DNA from 4 places in the Leuconostoc falkenbergense genome. Region 1 is predicted to be linked to each of the others. Evidence: predicted binding sites of a transcription regulator. Region 1 holds the regulator's gene; each other region holds the start of a gene.
What was found. Region 1 encodes LexA, which represses DNA repair genes until DNA is damaged. Its sites were predicted from a motif close to CNAACANNTGTTNG; they were not measured.

Region 1 (4,258 bases):
AAGGCAGTTGAACTAGCGGGTGCAGATGGTTTGGTCTTGATCAATACATTAGTCGGGATGAGTCTTGATTTGGCTAAACGTGAGCCGAGTTTAGCGAGAGGAATTGGTGGCTTATCAGGTACAGCTATTCATCCGATTGCTGTACGATTTGTTTATGAAGCAGCGCAAACTGTTGATATTCCAATTATTGGGGTAGGTGGTGTTACGCAAGTTGAAGATGCTTTGGAACTTTTGATGGCAGGCGCATCAGCCGTTCAAGTGGGATCTGCAATCGCAACCAATCCAACTGTTATGACAGATATCATTGCAGCACTACCAAAGGCACTTGATAAATATGGATTTGCGGACGTGACAGAAGTAACGCGAACGTTCAAGAAAAGTTGACTACTAAGGGGAAAAAACATGATAAATCGACCAGTTTTTATTGCACTGGACTTTCCAGATGGTAAAACGGCACTAAATTTTTTAGAACCTTTTAAAAAATTAGACCAAAAGCCGGCAATCAAGGTTGGTATGGAATTATTTTATGCAGAAGGACCGGATTTTGTCAGAGATTTACGCCAAAAAGGATTTGATATCTTTTTAGATTTAAAACTTTATGACATTCCCAACACTGTTGGCCATGCAGTTGCAAATATTGCAAAATTAGATATTCAGTATTTAACGTTACATGCGGCTGGCGGGGCTAAAATGATGACTGCTGCAGTTGCTAATAAAGGTCACAACTTAAAAATACTAGCAGTGACGCAATTAACATCTTTTTCTGAAGCTGATGTTCAAGAAATTTCCCAATCGACAGTAACGTTGGCGGAAAGTGTGTTGCACTTAGCAAAAATGGCTGACAACGCGGGTGTGGATGGTACGATTAGTTCGCCTTTAGAAGCTGGTATGATACAAGCTAACACGCAATCAGATTTCTTAACTATCACCCCAGGAATTCGCTTAGCAGGTGATGATGCGAATGACCAAATGCGTGTCACAACCCCTGTCAAGGCAAAACAATTAGGTGCAACGGGACTTGTTGTTGGTCGTTCGATTACTAAAGCTAGTGATCCAGTTGTTGCATACCAACAAGTATTGAAAGAATGGAGTCTTTAAATGACAGATTATGCAAATGAAGTTGCCAATGATTTACTTGAAATTGGTGCGGTTAAATTTTCACCGGAGGCGCCGTTCACATGGGCGTCGGGTATTAAAAGTCCGATTTACACTGATAATCGCATGACAATTGGTTTTCCAAAGGTTCGAGAAAACATTTATTGTGGATTAACAGAATTAATCAAAGCGTCATATCCTGATGTTGAAATTATTGGCGGTGTTGCCACTGCAGGCATTCCACACGCAGCTTGGGTGGCAGATCAATTAAAAAAACCAATGATTTATGTACGATCAAAACCAAAAGATCATGGTGCAGGTCGCCAAACAGAGGGGGCAAACGTTACAAATCACAAAGTAGTGCTGATTGATGATTTGATTTCAACGGGCGGCTCAGTATTGGCTGCAGCAAAAGCAGTTGAAAACGAAGGTGGCAATGTTTTGGGCATTGTGTCCATTTTTTCATACGAACTGCTGTCTGGTGTAAAAAATTTTGAAAGTGCTAATCTAACCTTTAAATCGTTGACAACTTATTCACAATTAATGGCATTGGCTGTTAGTCGAGGAGACCTAGCTGCGGACCAGATTGAGACATTAAACGAGTGGAAAAAGCAACCAGAAAAATGGCAAGCAAACTAAAAAAAATCGACATTACGTCGATTTTTTTTAGTATATTGCGTCTCGATAAAGACCAATAACCTTACCAAGAATGGCAACTTGCTTTAAAATAATTGGTGCCATTGCATCGTTTTCAGGTTGCAATCGATAATGATCTGCTTCGCGGAAAAAGCGTTTTACAGTTGCTTCGTCGTTGTCATTCATTGCAACAACAACGTCGCCATTATCAGCATTTTCTTGACGACGGACAATGACTTTGTCACCATCTAGAATACCAATATTGATCATTGATTCGCCATGAACATTGAGCATAAACAAATCACCATCAAATTGCATTAGGTTGTCAGGAATCGGGAAAAATTCTGTTGCCTCTTCTTCAACGGCCAAAATTGGTGTTCCTGCTGTTACAACACCGAGAACAGGAATTTTACCAGGTGTAATTGAAACACCCAGCATTTCTAGACCAGCATCTGTGATTTCAATGGCACGTGCTCTTGGTTTTGAAGCATCTTTTAAGAGATATCCTTTTTTAACCAAACGCTCGATATGACCATGAATCGTAGAAGAGGAAGACAGACCAACCGCTTCGCCAATTTCTCTAACAGTGGGGGGGAAACCGTTAGTTGATTGGGCCTCATGTATAAATCTTAAGACTTGTATTTGTTTGCTTTCTTGAATAATTGCCATGATGGGGTTCCTACTTAATAATTAGTAACTCAATTATACCCAAAAAACACGAACAAATCAAACACGTGTTCGTTAATTTTAGAAAATGTCAAATAAGTCGCCGTGAAAATTTATAATTTCTTTAGAAACTATATGATTTTTAGTGGATTTCTGTGTAAAAAAAAGCTAAAAAGCAAACTTATTAACTTCACTTTTTGGATGGCATGCACTAACCGGCTGTGATATAATTGTTATCAGACATTCGATGAGGAGAAAAAACATGAGTACAGGACTTGTAATCTTGATTGCAGTTTTGGCCTTGGCGATTGGTTTGGCTGGTGGTTTCTTCTTGGCACGTAGTTCAATGAAAAACTATTTGGCTAAGAATCCACCAATTTCTGAAGAAATGATGAAGTCAATGATGATGTCAATGGGTCAAAAGCCATCACAAAAAAAGTTAAATCAAATGATGGCTCAAATGAAACAGCAAAGTGCAAATGCGCAAAAAAAATAAGCTTAGCGCTTATTTTTTTTGTATTCTTTTAGGATCAATATATTGCCAATCAGGATTGATTTCATCATCTAGTTTATCAAAAGCTGCTTGCATGATGTCAGTATATTTGGCAATGTTTTCAGCATTCAATTTATCGGCGCGCTCAATGTAGATTGGCTCTCCAAAATTAATTGTGGTATTATGACGTTTAAAGAGCTGGCTAAACTTCACTGGGCCCTGGTATACCGCCGGTACAATTGGCTTTCCGGCCATACGCGCGATTAATAATGAGCCGGACTTCAAGTCGTCACTGTGACGAGAACCTGAAGGAAACATGATTAATGATCTTTTACCACTTTTGAGTTCTCGTACAGGGTATTTGATGACACTTGGGCCAACGTTTTCGCGATCAACTGGGAAAGCGCCAGCAGACTTAATGAGCCAAGCAAGAGGCTTGAATTTAAAAAGTTCGATTTTCGCCATGAAAATAAAGTGTTTGGGGTACGCAGCCACCGCGTACCAAACAGGGTCCCACCATGTGCGGTGTGGACCAACTAGGACATAATTGTCATCTTTAGGTAGTTTGTCGCGGTTCATATAGGTAATGCGGCCGTTGATAGTCCAAATAATAGCCACGGCAACACCACGAAGAAAGTCGTAAAATTTCATATTTATTCACCTCATAAACGAAATCAAATTTAATTTTACCGAGAAAAGGGAAGAAACGCAAATGACAGAGCCAAGTTTAACAGCCGGCGAACGGATTGATGGTTTACCATCTCAAAATATTAGAATTATTCAAAATCCAGATATGTTTTCATATTCACTTGATGCCATTTTACTAGCACATTTTGCAGATGTTAAAGGTAAAGGCCGGGGACATGCTGTTGATTTGGGTGCTGGCACTGGGGCGGTGGGGTTATTTTATGCGCCAAAAGTGAGTGGCCGCGTCACATTAGTCGAAATCCAGCCTGAATTGGCAGCCATGGCGCAGCGAAGTATTGATTTGAATGGTATGTCTGATCGTGTAAGTGTACTACAAAAGGATATGAAAAATATTTTTGAGGACATCAAACCGGGATCTGTCGAAACTGTGCTCAGTAACCCACCTTATTTTCCTTTAAATGACACCACGAAAACCAATCATGATCATCACTATGAGTTAGCTCGCCACGAATTAACAATCGACTTGCCTAATTTAGCTCAAATTGCTAATAAATTACTGAAAAATAATGGTAAATTCTATATGGTTCATCGACCAGACCGTTTGGCAGATATTTTTGCAGCTTTTGCCAAACGAAAACTTATGATTAAGCGGGTTCAATTTGTCTATGGTAAGGCAGGTCGTGAGGCAAATATGGTTTTAGTTGAAGCGATTAAATCAGG
Region 2 (4,258 bases), 190 kb from region 1:
TCGCCAATGGCGCATGATATAGCCGGCACACAGCAATCTATTGCGACGATTACACCAGAATTACTGTATGATATTCACCATGCCTTTTATCAACCGAGCCAACTCACACTGCAAGTAATTGGCCATTTTGATAAGCTTGAAGTTTTAGAAACAATTAGTCAAACACAACAGCTTTTTTCAGGCAACTCTTCATCAGTCACACGCTTGACGCCAAATCTTCAACCAGCGGTTAATCTGTCTGATACACGTCAGTTTAATATTTCACGGCCCAAGGTTGCGTTTGGTATTCGCATTAATGGCAAGCCGTTGCGTGGTACAATCGTCACTAAACGTACTTTAGCGGTTGATCTAATGTTGGATTTACTCTTTGGTGAGCAGACGGATTGGTATCAAAAGTTGTATAATAAAGGTATTATTGATTCAGAATTTGACACATCTTTTGATTTAATACGTGAATATCAATTTATTAGTATCTTTGCGGAAACGACAGCTTATCAGGCGTTAGAAAAGGCAATTCAAACGCAAATTAATCAATATCGCAGCGCGTTGAAAAATCAAGCCCATAATTTTGAACAACTTAAACGAGCAACCATTGGTGAAGGTATACAACGTCTAAATTCACTTGAAAACATTGCACTTCGAGGAGATGATGCCTTGTCTGGGGCTAATCTTTTTGATAAGATAGAGTTGTTACAAGATTTAACATTTGATGACATTCTTGTAACAGCCGATATAATTTTTCAGGGTGCTGTACTGCAACGTTTTGTGTTGCAAAAATAGGTTTTAGGACATTTATGAGTGAAACATTAACAAATCAAATTGGTGAACAATTAAAAGCTGCTCGCCAATCTAAAAATTTATCATTGGATGATATTCAGAATATCACCAAGATTCAACGTCGTTATTTGGTTGCGATTGAGGAAAATAATCTCAGCGTTCTACCGGGTGATTTTTATGTGCGTGCTTTTATTCGTCAATATGCTTTAGCTGTTGGTTTACACCCAGATGAGGTTTTGGGAGAAAAACCACCAGTGTCGATTTCACGTAGTAGTGATTTGAGTCGCGCGCACCAAGATGATGATGGTATTATGCGCGCTGGTATTGATCATACAATGACGGCCAAGTCAAGACTGTCCAATTTTATGCCGACAATCTGGATTGGTTTGTTGATTGTGATTGCATTGGCAGTGATTTGGTTTGTTTTGACTCATGTTGGTACTAGTACATCACAAAATAGTGATAGTGGGAATGTTTCAGTTTCGTCTTCGGCTGTACCGAAATCTTCGTCAAATGCTACATCATCAAAAAAATCAAGTTCTTCGTCCTCTGCTTCCTCTTCCAGCAAGAAAAAGTTGGATTTAAGCTCTCCCGAAACAAATACAAGTCTACAAACAACCATTTTTAATTTGTCTAACGAGAGCACAAAAAAGCATACTGTTGTGATTAAGGCACAGAGTACCGGAACAACTGTTAAGGTTAGTGATGGCAATAGCAATATATTATTAAATGAGACAGTTTCGGCTGGTAATGATAAAACAGTAGAGATTCCATCTGGTACAACTTCTTTCAATGTACAATTTACTAATGTTAGCAACGCAACTTTAACTGTGGACGGTGAAACTGTGCCAGTGGATGGTGCTACTACTGCCTTTTGGAATGTTTTATTTAATCTAAATAAATAGAAGGATTTTTCATGAATTTACCTAATAAATTAACAGTTTTTCGTATTATTTTAATTCCAATTTTTATCTTGTTATTAACATTGCCGTTGGATTGGGGAAATGTGAAATTGGCGGGTACTACAGTGCCCACCACATGGTTAATTGCAGCAATTGTATTTGCAATTGCTGCAATCACGGATTTTCTAGATGGCAAAATTGCACGCAGTCAGCACTTAGTAACCAATTTTGGCAAGTTTGCAGATCCGTTGGCGGACAAACTGTTGGTAATGACAGCATTGATTTTTCTAACCAGCTTTGGCGTTGTACCGGCATGGATGACAGCAGTTATTGTGATTCGCGAACTGGCTATTACTGGTTTAAGGACATTAATTGTTGAAAATAATGGTCAAGTGTTGGCAGCGCAAATGCCCGGCAAAATAAAAACATTTTCTCAAATGTTTGCTATTTTCTTTTTGTATATTCACAATGCACCGTTTGCCACAATTGGCTTTCCAATTGGAGACATCTTATTGTGGGTAGCGGTAATATTTACGATATATTCTGGATTAGACTACTTTTGGCAAAATAGAGTTGTTTTCTCAGATGGTTTATAGTACGTTTTCAAAGCGCTTGAAGCGCTTTTTTCGTATAACAAAGTATGAACAAAAGATAACGAACAAATGTTCGAAAAAGACTTGCTTTTGATTCTAGAAACAGTTACACTAATCAAGTAAGATAAAAGGAGTTTGCCGCATGGTAACAAAAAAGACGACAAAAAAAGATGACAAAGCTAAAAAGGATGGCCGTCAGGCTGCATTAAATGAAGCGCTAAAAAAAATTGAAAAAAATTTTGGTAAGGGCTCAGTGATGACTTTAGGAGACAATGCGCTGACGCAAGTGGAAACAATTCCTTCCGGATCTGTTAAGTTAGATATCGCGTTGGGAGTTGGTGGATATCCTAAGGGTCGTATTATTGAGGTTTATGGACCAGAATCTTCTGGAAAAACGACGATTGCGCTACATGCTGTTGCTGAGGTGCAAAAGCAGGGAGGCACAGCAGCGTATATTGACGCTGAAAATGCCTTGGATGTCAAGTATGCAGAGGCTTTAGGCGTTAAAAAAGATGAGCTATTGCTTTCTCAGCCTGACACGGGTGAACAAGGTCTAGAAATTGCTGATGCATTAGTTCAATCTGGTGCGGTTGATATGATTGTGATTGATTCTGTTGCTGCGCTAGTCCCTAGAGCCGAAATTGAAGGTGAAATGGGTGACGCACACGTCGGTCTTCAGGCACGTTTAATGAGTCAGGCATTAAGAAAACTTGCTGGTACGCTAAATCGTACAGGGACCATTGCTATATTTATTAACCAAATTAGAGAAAAGGTCGGGGTAATGTTTGGTAACCCTGAAACGACACCTGGTGGTCGCGCACTCAAGTTTTATTCAACGGTTCGTCTAGAGGTTCGTCGCTCGACACAAATTAAAGATGGTACTGATGTGACTGGTAATTTAACGAAAGTTAAAGTTGTAAAAAATAAGGTTGCGCCGCCGTTTAAGGTAGCAGAAGTAGATATTATGTATGGTAAGGGAATTTCACAGACTGGTGAAATTTTAGACTTAGCAGTTGATCAGGATATTGTTGATAAAGCTGGTGCTTGGTATGCATATGAGGGCGAACGAATTGGTCAAGGTCGAGAAAAAGCTAAGGATTACCTTGATGATCCTGATCACGCTGATTTGAGACAAGAACTTTATGTTAAGGTTCGGCAAGCGTACGGTATTAATAATGATGGCGACAATGTTTCTACAACCTCAGATGTGCCTGAAGAAAAGGATGGTGCGGTTAGTCAAACTGCAGACTTGGATTTGGGCATTGATGATGATCTAACAGATGAACCAATTGTATAAGTTATGTAAACATTTCGGAAAAACGCTAGGGCGTTTTTCTTTTTTTTGTTACAATGCAGATAATAGATTCCTTGGAGATTAACATGACTAAAATATTGGTTGTCGATGATGAAGTAGCAATTTCAACGCTGTTACAATATAATTTGGAACAAAACGGGTACGAGGTTACAACAGCAGGAGATGGTAACTCAGCTTATCAATTAGCAAAATCAGAACAATTTGATGCAATTTTACTAGATTTGATGTTACCAAACATAGATGGCATGACGGTTTTAAAACAAATTCGTCAGGATAAAATCACAACACCGGTAATTTTAGTGACAGCTAAAGGAGACGAATTTGACCGTGTCTTTGGTTTGGAGCTTGGAGCAGATGATTATATTACCAAGCCTTTTAGCCCGAGAGAAGTGATTGCCAGATTAAAAGCGGTTTTACGTCGCTCACAAACACCCATAGTTCAGTCAGAAGAAACAGTGATTACGATTCAAGATTTGAATATCAACGATGGTAAAAAGATTGTTACTAAGGCTGGTCAGAGTGTTGCATTGACGCCACGTGAATATGATTTATTATTGTATTTCGCCCAACGATTGGGCCGTGTGATTGATCGAGAAACTATTTTGACTGCAGTTTGGGGTTATGAGTATACCGGTGAAAGTCGCATGGTTGATATGCACATTAGTAATTTA
Region 3 (4,258 bases), 220 kb from region 1:
GTACTGTTTCAATAGTCCTTGGCTGTAATGTTTAGGTTGATTAGAGTCTCTAACTCTTGCCCATAAAATTGAAGCGACTGTCATTCGTTCACGATAAACTTTGGTATAATCATCGGCCATAAATGTTTTGACAAAGTCATTCCATTGATATGTCTGTTCTTCAGCGTTGGTTACTAAATTTTCATAGGGGTGCTCGTAAACATCCATCAAGTCCTTGACTGTGGCCGTTTTGTCTTGTGTTGTTTCAATTGCTCTCATCTTAATAGCCATCGATTTTTTAAAACTAAATTGGCTTAACCCATAATATGCTTTAAAAAATGCTCGCGCTTCATTATTCAAACTAAAACCGGACGCTAATATATTGGTATTGGGTGTAATTGAACTAGCTTTTAGAGTGCCTTTACGACGTATTGTTCTGGTTGTTTTAATGTTTGATACTGGTATACCAGTAAGTAGTTTAATAATATAGGCTGTTAACTCAGCCTTTGTTCCAGTGGCTGGTAGACTGTGCCTTTTGCAAATTTGTTGCAGTTCCGTTTTGTACCAATAGTAGCTCTGAAAGTCTTTGATACGCATATTTTTGTTAAAATCAGGTCGTGCCATGAACAATATCCTTTCTGTTAATCATAGCTATTACCCCCATTATGACCACCCACTAAGCTAGCGCGATTAATAGCTGTTCCCCCGGCCTCTTTGGACATAGCTCGCATCAAAGCAGTCGTGCCAAAACGCTGACGAATTTCATCAACGACTTGGTCAATTTTATTGGTTTTAAGGAGATGCTCAGGTTGCTCAAAGAGATTAAGCTGTACGCCAGTGTCATCAACTAAACCACCATAATCAATCCCAATATGTCTAATCACTTCGCCATGCCAATATTTTCTAAAGAGATTAACCATAATAGCCATTAAAATATTAGTATCATTAGTAGGACTAATACGGCACTGTTTCCTAAACCCATGAGATCTCTGTTGCTCACTTTCGGCAAAAGAATAACCGATAAACAAACCAACTAAGCTTGTTTGCTTTTGATGGGCACGAATTCTTGTAGCGACCTGATCAGCCATTTCTCGAATAACAATTTCAATTTCATCTTGTTGGCTATAATCACGTGGTAACACTTGCGAGTTACTATAAGATTTACTTTTTGGTTTAATTTTGTCAGCCAAATCAGAACGATCAATCCCCCAAGACAAAGCGAATAATTGCTCACCCATTAATCCTAGTTGCGAACGAAAGAGATATGGATCTTGATGCGCTAAATCATACATCGAATGAATGCCCATCAAATTGAGCTTATGAGCAGTCCGTGAACCAATACTCCAGACATCAGTGAGTTGTGTGATTGACCATAATTTCTCTGGCACATCTTCATAGTGCCAAATGCCAGTTAAATTCTTTGCGTGTTTGGCTTCAATATCAAGCGCCAATTTGGCTAAAACCGGTGAATCACCAATACCAACAGTTAAATAGATACCAGTTTCTGCTCGAACTTGTTGTTGTATTTTGAAAGCAACTTCTGCTGGCGTTTTACCAAATAATTGCCAAGAATGTGTCATGTCAAGGATAGATTCGTCAATGGAATATGGTAATAAGTGCGCATCATCAGTGTATCGACGATAGATGTTATTAATACGTAGATTTTCTTGAATATAAAGGTTTATTCTTGGATGAGCAATCACTAAGTCCGGGCAAACAGGAATATCTCGTTGTCGAGTAACATTAGTGATACCCAGCATTTTCTTGGCCATTGGTGAAGATGCCAAGACTAAACCACCGTTGGTGTTCTCTTGTTCCGACATCACAACAAGTAAGGCTTTTAGTGGATTGTAGTCACGTTCCACACACTCCACACTGGCATAGAAACTTTTAGAATCAATCATAAATATCACACGGCGTTCTTCATGTGTATAATCATATTCAGTTTTCTGCTGGTTAACCATAGCCTATCTCCAAAACAAAAGACGTATAATTCATTATACGAACAAATGTTCTGTTTAGCAAGCAGAATTTATTAACATACTTGAGTTATTTTGATGGATTTAAGTTCAAATAAAAATACCTTAAAAAATTCAAGGTATTTTTATAGCAATTAGCCGTCCTTAATTATCTTGGTATCGATAGTGGTTTTCATAAATCAAAATGCCTGATACCACTACTGCAATTATTGTCCCACAAAGCAAAGCCAGTAAGATATGTTGTGGCACTGTAACCATAAAGAACAAACTGCCGATAATAAATATAAGCACGAAATAAGACAATAGTCTTAAGTTGGATCTCTTTGGCTTATCTTCAATGCTTGCAGTGACATTGACTGATAGCAGTGATAGTGTCATTGTACCGACAATGAACGCAGCCCAAATCGGATTACTGGCACTAATTGCTTTGTCCACATTTTTAAAGCTTTGATAAATTAACATTAATACAATAACAGCATTCTCAACGAGAAAGGCTATTTTAAAATTTTTGATTAATTGTATCTTTAAACGTTCATCAACGACTTTTTTCATTTTCAAAATCCCCCTGTTGTAACCAAAAAACGTCATCAAGTGTCTTATTGAGTCCATAACAAATTCTCAAACAAAGACTAATTGTTGGGTTGTACTCACCTTTCTCAATTAAACTCATTGTTTGACGAGTAACACCAGCAATATAGGACAGATCTCTTTGAGAAATTCCAGCTTCAACTCTAAATTTCTTGACATTATTCGTAAGCATCACAAATATCCTTTTTAAGTAATGTATATATTACTTAAGTAAATTATATATTACCTTATGAAAAAGTCAAGATTGAAAAATTATTTATTGAATACTGGTGCGGATTAGTTTTGTTTTGTTTACTTTAACTTAGCTTCAGATTTCTGTTTGATGTGGATTTTCCTTTCAAAACCCAATCACAAGAAAAAAAGCTAGCACAATTTGATTTGTGCCAGCTTCTAAACTTATCCTCATTACATAGTATATTGAAATACAGCATCTCTTAATAAAATAAACTTGCAAATAAATGACTAATTATTTGTATTTGTTGTTAATCCGTTATCTTCCTTAACCTTTCAAAATAATTTAAAAGCAAAACATTTAGCAGACAGAATTTAAATACGTATTAAATTTTTTATCTGACATATCAGTAATTTTAATAAGAGTACAATTAATCATATTAACTAAAAATATTATTTAAACACAAAGGATTTCAACATAATGAAAAAAGCATCATTAAAAATTGTATTTCTAAATTTCATGACACCTGCATTGATATTCTTGTGTTTTGTTTGGCTAATGCCACTACTTAACAGTTTCGCTATTTCTTATTTGAACTATTCTTCTTACCAAAATTATCAAGGGTGGTTACTGTCTGACATCACTTTATACATTATCCCCATTATTCTCTTATCTCTTTATCTCACAAATAAAATTAAAAAGACAATCATATGGGAATCACCAAAATTACTCAGTATCCTGCTTAGTTTGCTTGTTGTAGTATTGGATTTCGTATTAACAACAGTAATCAATAAAGTCTTCCCTATTCCCGTTGCCAATAACCAAAGACTGATTTTAAGCACATTAAATAACTCTTCAATATTAGGCATACAATTAGAGCTGTTAGCTATTACTTTTCTTGGACCAATCTTTGAAGAATTAATGTGTAGAGGTTTGTTAATGAATTTCTACTTTAGAAAGTCAAAATATGGCTTTGATGTTATATTTAGCGCAATCATTTTTTCACTGCTTCATCAACATCAGAATTTAACAGTCTTGCTTCCTTATTTCATTTTTGGATTATTGTTAGGATTGTTGTATCGATTTACAGGTAAACTTCAGTACACCATGTTAGCACATATCTTCGTTAATACGCTAATTGCTTGGCCCTACATTCAAGATAATGTCATCATTTTTTTATAAGCTTTGATGTTATTCGACCATTATTTAGTTATTAGTAACTTTCTCGTATTGGTTGTTTCGCTTGATACGATTGTTTGTGGCACCGCATATTTCATCACACGACTTTCTGAATGAAATTTTGTCAATGGTATAATTAATCCAATATAATTTCTAAATAAGATTGAGGGATCAAAAATGACACCAGATGAACTTTTTAACAAAGCAAAAGAATCTAATATTGTACCCTATGAAGCCAAACTACAATCTGCTTTTCAGTTTGGTGTATATGCTGATGAACTAGCAAGTCTAGTCATAAGTGGTAAAAAAACTGCAACAACAAGCTCACTTGATTTATATGAAGACAATGAACCACTACCAC
Region 4 (4,258 bases), 920 kb from region 1:
ATCAATTGTGTACATAATTTTTGTGCCGTCAGCCGGATCGTCTGGACGTCCAACTCGTGCATATAATAGCCTAAAATAGTCATTAATTTCTGTGACAGTCCCAACCGTTGATCTTGGATTATTGGAGGTTGTTTTTTGATCAATCGAAATCGCCGGTGATAGTCCATCAATAGAATCGACATCTGGTTTATCCATTTGACCTAAAAACTGGCGAGCGTAAGAACTTAAGCTTTCCACGTAGCGACGTTGGCCTTCAGCATAAAGTGTATCAAATGCCAACGACGATTTACCAGATCCCGACAAACCAGTGACAACAGTCAAGCGGTCTTTTGGTATATCCACATCAATGTTTTTTAGATTATGTGCCCGAGCACCACGAATTTCTATTTGTGTTTTTGCCATTCTTTTTCTCTTTAAATTAATTTAAATAGTGTTGGTTAATGACCAGCACGTGTTTTTAATGTCATGACACTATCACGCAATTGTGCGGCTTCTTCAAAGTCCAGCGCTTTAGCAGCTGCTTTCATTTGTGCCGTCAAATTATCAATAATAGCCTGTTGCTCATCTGCTGGCAAATCATCAAACGCCACTTGCGTCAAATCAACTGCTTTTTCATCCGAAACAGCAGCGTGCGTAATTGAAATAAGGTCTCTAATTTCCTTTTTAATGGTCTTTGGCGTAATGTCATGCGCTTGATTATAGGCCATTTGTATCTCACGACGTCGACTAGTTTCTGCCATTGCTTCTGCCATCGACGCTGTGATTTTATCGGCATACATGATGACATGACCATTTTCGTTACGTGCTGCACGGCCAATAGTTTGAATCAATGAGCGTGGATTACGCAAAAAGCCTTCCTTGTCCGCATCTAAAATTGCCACTAAGGATACTTCAGGCACGTCAATACCTTCACGTAACAAGTTAATGCCAATCAAAACATCGTACTTCCCTAAACGTAAATCACGAATAATTTCCGTTCTCTCTAATGTCTTGATGTCAGCATGTAAGTAGGCAACTTTAATGCCCAAATCTTTTAAGTAATCAGTTAAATCTTCTGCCATTCGCTTAGTAAGCGTCGTAATGAAGACGCGTTCGTCACGTTTCGATCGCAAATTAATTTCGCCTACTAAATCATCAATTTGGCCCATAACTGGACGTACCTCAACCTCTGGATCAAGCAGCCCAGTGGGACGAATAATTTGCTGTGCGATATGATCAGGTGTTACACGGTTCATTTCATAATCGCCCGGTGTGGCTGACATGTAAATGATTTGATTCACATGTTGCTCAAATTCTGGTAATGTTAGTGGCCGATTATCTAATGCACTTGGTAATCGAAAACCATAGTTCACCAATGTTTCTTTACGCGCCTTGTCGCCATTAAACATCCCCCTTACCTGCGGCATTGTCACATGGCTTTCATCCACCACAATCAGAAAATCATCTGGGAAAAAGTCAAGAAGTGTAAATGGTGGCTCGCCGGCTTGACGGCCATCCATCCAACGTGAATAGTTTTCAATACCACCAACAAATCCCATTTCTTCGAGCATGGCTAAATCATATTCAGTACGTTGCTTAATGCGCTGTGCTTCGATTAATTTACCTTCTTTTTCAAACTTTGCAACTTGTTCGTTCATTTCTTGGCGAATACCCTCAAGCGCAACACGCATTTGGTCGTCATCTGTCATGAAATGCTTAGCTGGAAAAATGGCAACATGCTCACGTTCTGCTACTGTTTCGCCTGTTAAAGAATTAATTTCTCGGATACGATCAACCTCATCACCAAAAAATTCTACGCGTAGCGCCATTTCATCCTGTGACGCTGGAAAAATTTCGACGACATCACCACGAACTCGGAAAGTGCCACGATGAAAATCAATGTCGTTTCGTGTAAATTGAACGTCAATAAGGTCACGCATTAGTTGGTCACGACCGTACTCATTGCCCACCCGCAAACTAATGACATGATCTTTATACTGATGTGGATCACCCAATCCAAAAATCGAACTGACAGAAGCCACCACGATTGTATCACGTCGTTCTAACAATGCACTTGTTGCCGAGTTACGTAATTTATCAATCTCATCATTGACAGCGGAATCTTTTTCAATAAAAGTATCGGAACTTGGTACATAAGCTTCTGGTTGATAATAATCATAATATGATACAAAATATTCGACAGCATTATTTGGAAAAAATTCTTTTAATTCGCTATACAGTTGGCCTGCTAACGTTTTATTATGGCTAAGAACTAGTGTTGGCCTTTGCGCATTCTTAATGACGTTCGAAATAGTAAATGTCTTACCTGTTCCCGTAGCACCAAGTAAAATTTGTTCTTTTACATTATTATTTAAACCACTGACTAGCTGCTCGATGGCTTGCGGCTGATCACCAGTTGGCTGATATTTTGAGACCACTTCAAATTCATGATCTGTTTGGTGTTCAATCATATTATTTTCTCTTTTCGTCACCGTATCACTATTTTTTGAGACAATCTTATTTCATTATATCAAAAAACGAACAAATGTTCTAGTTGAACCTTGTTCGCCATTTTTCACTTATCTGAATCGTCACTTTTTAACTCAGGTGCATCTGTCACATAATCGCTCAATGTGGATTTGCCCTTATTTTGTGCCAAAATACTTGATGGATTACTTTTTTGTGCCTTTTTCAAGGCTGCTAAACCAGCAGACTTTTTGTAATTATAATCTTTTTTGTTTATCGCATGGAAGTCTGATCGTGATGTATCAAATCTCAGCAAATCACCAGTGATAACCTCATCTGAATAGCCAAGCACTTTTGTCGCATAAGCTGACATAGTTTTGGCTACCTTTTTCAGTTGCTTATCGGCACTTTCTGTGACCTGCTCTCCCGTTTGCGTATTAAAGTATTGATTATTAAACTTTGTATAAGTTGGCGTTATCCAATCACCATCTCGGAAAACAACTTTACCTTTGTAATTGCTCGATAGCATATCTTGCCCAAACATAGTCATCCCATCATCTGGCACGCCTAACACGTCCAACAAAGTTGGCATCATATCAATTTCACCACCATAAGTGTGATTAATACCACCTTTGAGACCAGTCGCATGAATCATAAACGGCACCTTTTGGAAATTGGCTAAATCGTAATTCGTGATTTTGTCTTTTCCAAGTAATTGCGCAATTGCTGGTTGATGATTTTCAGAAATACCATAATGGTCACCATAAAGCACAAACACTGAATTATTATAGAGTCCAACTTTTTTAATGTACGTCATTAATTCGCCAAAAGATTGGTCCAAATAATGAGCTGTTTGAACATAGCCGTCAACTGTATTATCACCTGTTTTGGTCGCCGGAAAATCAATGTTTTGCTTATCCAAATCGTATGGGTAGTGGTTAGTAACCGTGATTAACTTTGCATAGAATGGTTGTGGCAGTTGCTCAATATACTGAGCACTATCTCGTAAGAATATTTTGTCTTTCATCCCATAACCAATGTTATAATTTGCCTTATTAGCGTTGGAATAGTAAGATTTTGAAAAGAAATAGTCGTAACCAAATGATTTGTAGGTATTATCTCTGTTCCAAAAGCTGGCAACATCGCCATGAAAGGCTGCCGTCGTATAACCACGTTGTCCCAAAATAGCCGGCAATGACTCAAACGTATTATTGGTGCCATATTTAACCATTGCTGAACCAGTTGCTAAGCCAAACAATGAATTTTCCTGCATCATTTCAGCATCAGAAGTTTTACCTTGCCCCACTTGATTATAAAAATTATCAAAGCTCAACGTATTTTGGTCATGATAAAACTTATTTAAATTAGGCGTTACTTCTTGACCGTCAACTTTATAATCAATCAGAAATTGTTGGAATGATTCCAAGTGAATCATAAAAACATTTTTGCCTTTTTGTGTACCATAGTATTGAATATTATCTGGCAATTTTTGTGTTGCAACAAATTTTTTAACTTTGGCCAAATCGGTTGGTTTAGCACGCTTCCGACTTTCTGTTTGATTATAAGTTTGAACTGCATTGAACACAGCATACTCATTCAACCCAAGATATTTAACGATATAATTATTATCAAACGAACGTGTCAATAATCCTGAACGGTTCGTCGATGCAATACCATAGTCAACAAACATTAAAATCACACCAAACAATGTTGTCAAAATAGCAAATTTTTTCTGAACACCCTTGCGGTCAATTGTTAACTGCTTAAAAACAACCAGAGCAATCAAAATAATGATGTCTATGAAAACCAAATA

Region 2: the regulator LexA is predicted to act here: its motif matches at 2,335-2,348, upstream of recA (recombinase RecA).
Region 3: the regulator LexA is predicted to act here: its motif matches at 1,982-1,995, upstream of ACI3ES_RS05100 (Y-family DNA polymerase).
Region 4: the regulator LexA is predicted to act here: its motif matches at 2,518-2,531, upstream of uvrB (excinuclease ABC subunit UvrB).

Annotation. Positions count from the first base shown of each region.
Region 1 is NZ_CP174386.1:814,227-818,484, forward strand. It holds gene ACI3ES_RS04020 (dihydroorotate dehydrogenase) at 1-384, shown strand, start outside; gene pyrF (orotidine-5'-phosphate decarboxylase) at 403-1,098, shown strand; gene pyrE (orotate phosphoribosyltransferase) at 1,099-1,734, shown strand; gene lexA (transcriptional repressor LexA) at 1,762-2,400, opposite strand; gene ACI3ES_RS04040 (YneF family protein) at 2,660-2,893, shown strand; gene ACI3ES_RS04045 (1-acyl-sn-glycerol-3-phosphate acyltransferase) at 2,903-3,541, opposite strand; gene ACI3ES_RS04050 (tRNA1(Val) (adenine(37)-N6)-methyltransferase) at 3,603-4,258, shown strand, end outside.
Region 2 is NZ_CP174386.1:620,021-624,278, forward strand. It holds gene yfmH (EF-P 5-aminopentanol modification-associated protein YfmH) at 1-780, shown strand, start outside; gene ACI3ES_RS03075 (RodZ family helix-turn-helix domain-containing protein) at 795-1,682, shown strand; gene pgsA (CDP-diacylglycerol--glycerol-3-phosphate 3-phosphatidyltransferase) at 1,694-2,275, shown strand; gene recA (recombinase RecA) at 2,415-3,569, shown strand; gene ACI3ES_RS03090 (response regulator transcription factor) at 3,653-4,258, shown strand, end outside.
Region 3 is NZ_CP174386.1:1,030,491-1,034,748, reverse strand. It holds gene ACI3ES_RS05105 (SAP domain-containing protein) at 1-603, opposite strand, end outside; gene ACI3ES_RS05100 (Y-family DNA polymerase) at 621-1,943, opposite strand; gene ACI3ES_RS05095 (hypothetical protein) at 2,103-2,510, opposite strand; gene ACI3ES_RS05090 (helix-turn-helix transcriptional regulator) at 2,494-2,718, opposite strand; gene ACI3ES_RS05085 (CPBP family intramembrane glutamic endopeptidase) at 3,199-3,900, shown strand; gene ACI3ES_RS05080 (ASCH domain-containing protein) at 4,075-4,258, shown strand, end outside.
Region 4 is NZ_CP174386.1:1,738,209-1,742,466, forward strand. It holds gene uvrA (excinuclease ABC subunit UvrA) at 1-402, opposite strand, end outside; gene uvrB (excinuclease ABC subunit UvrB) at 438-2,450, opposite strand; gene ACI3ES_RS08790 (LTA synthase family protein) at 2,555-4,258, opposite strand, start outside.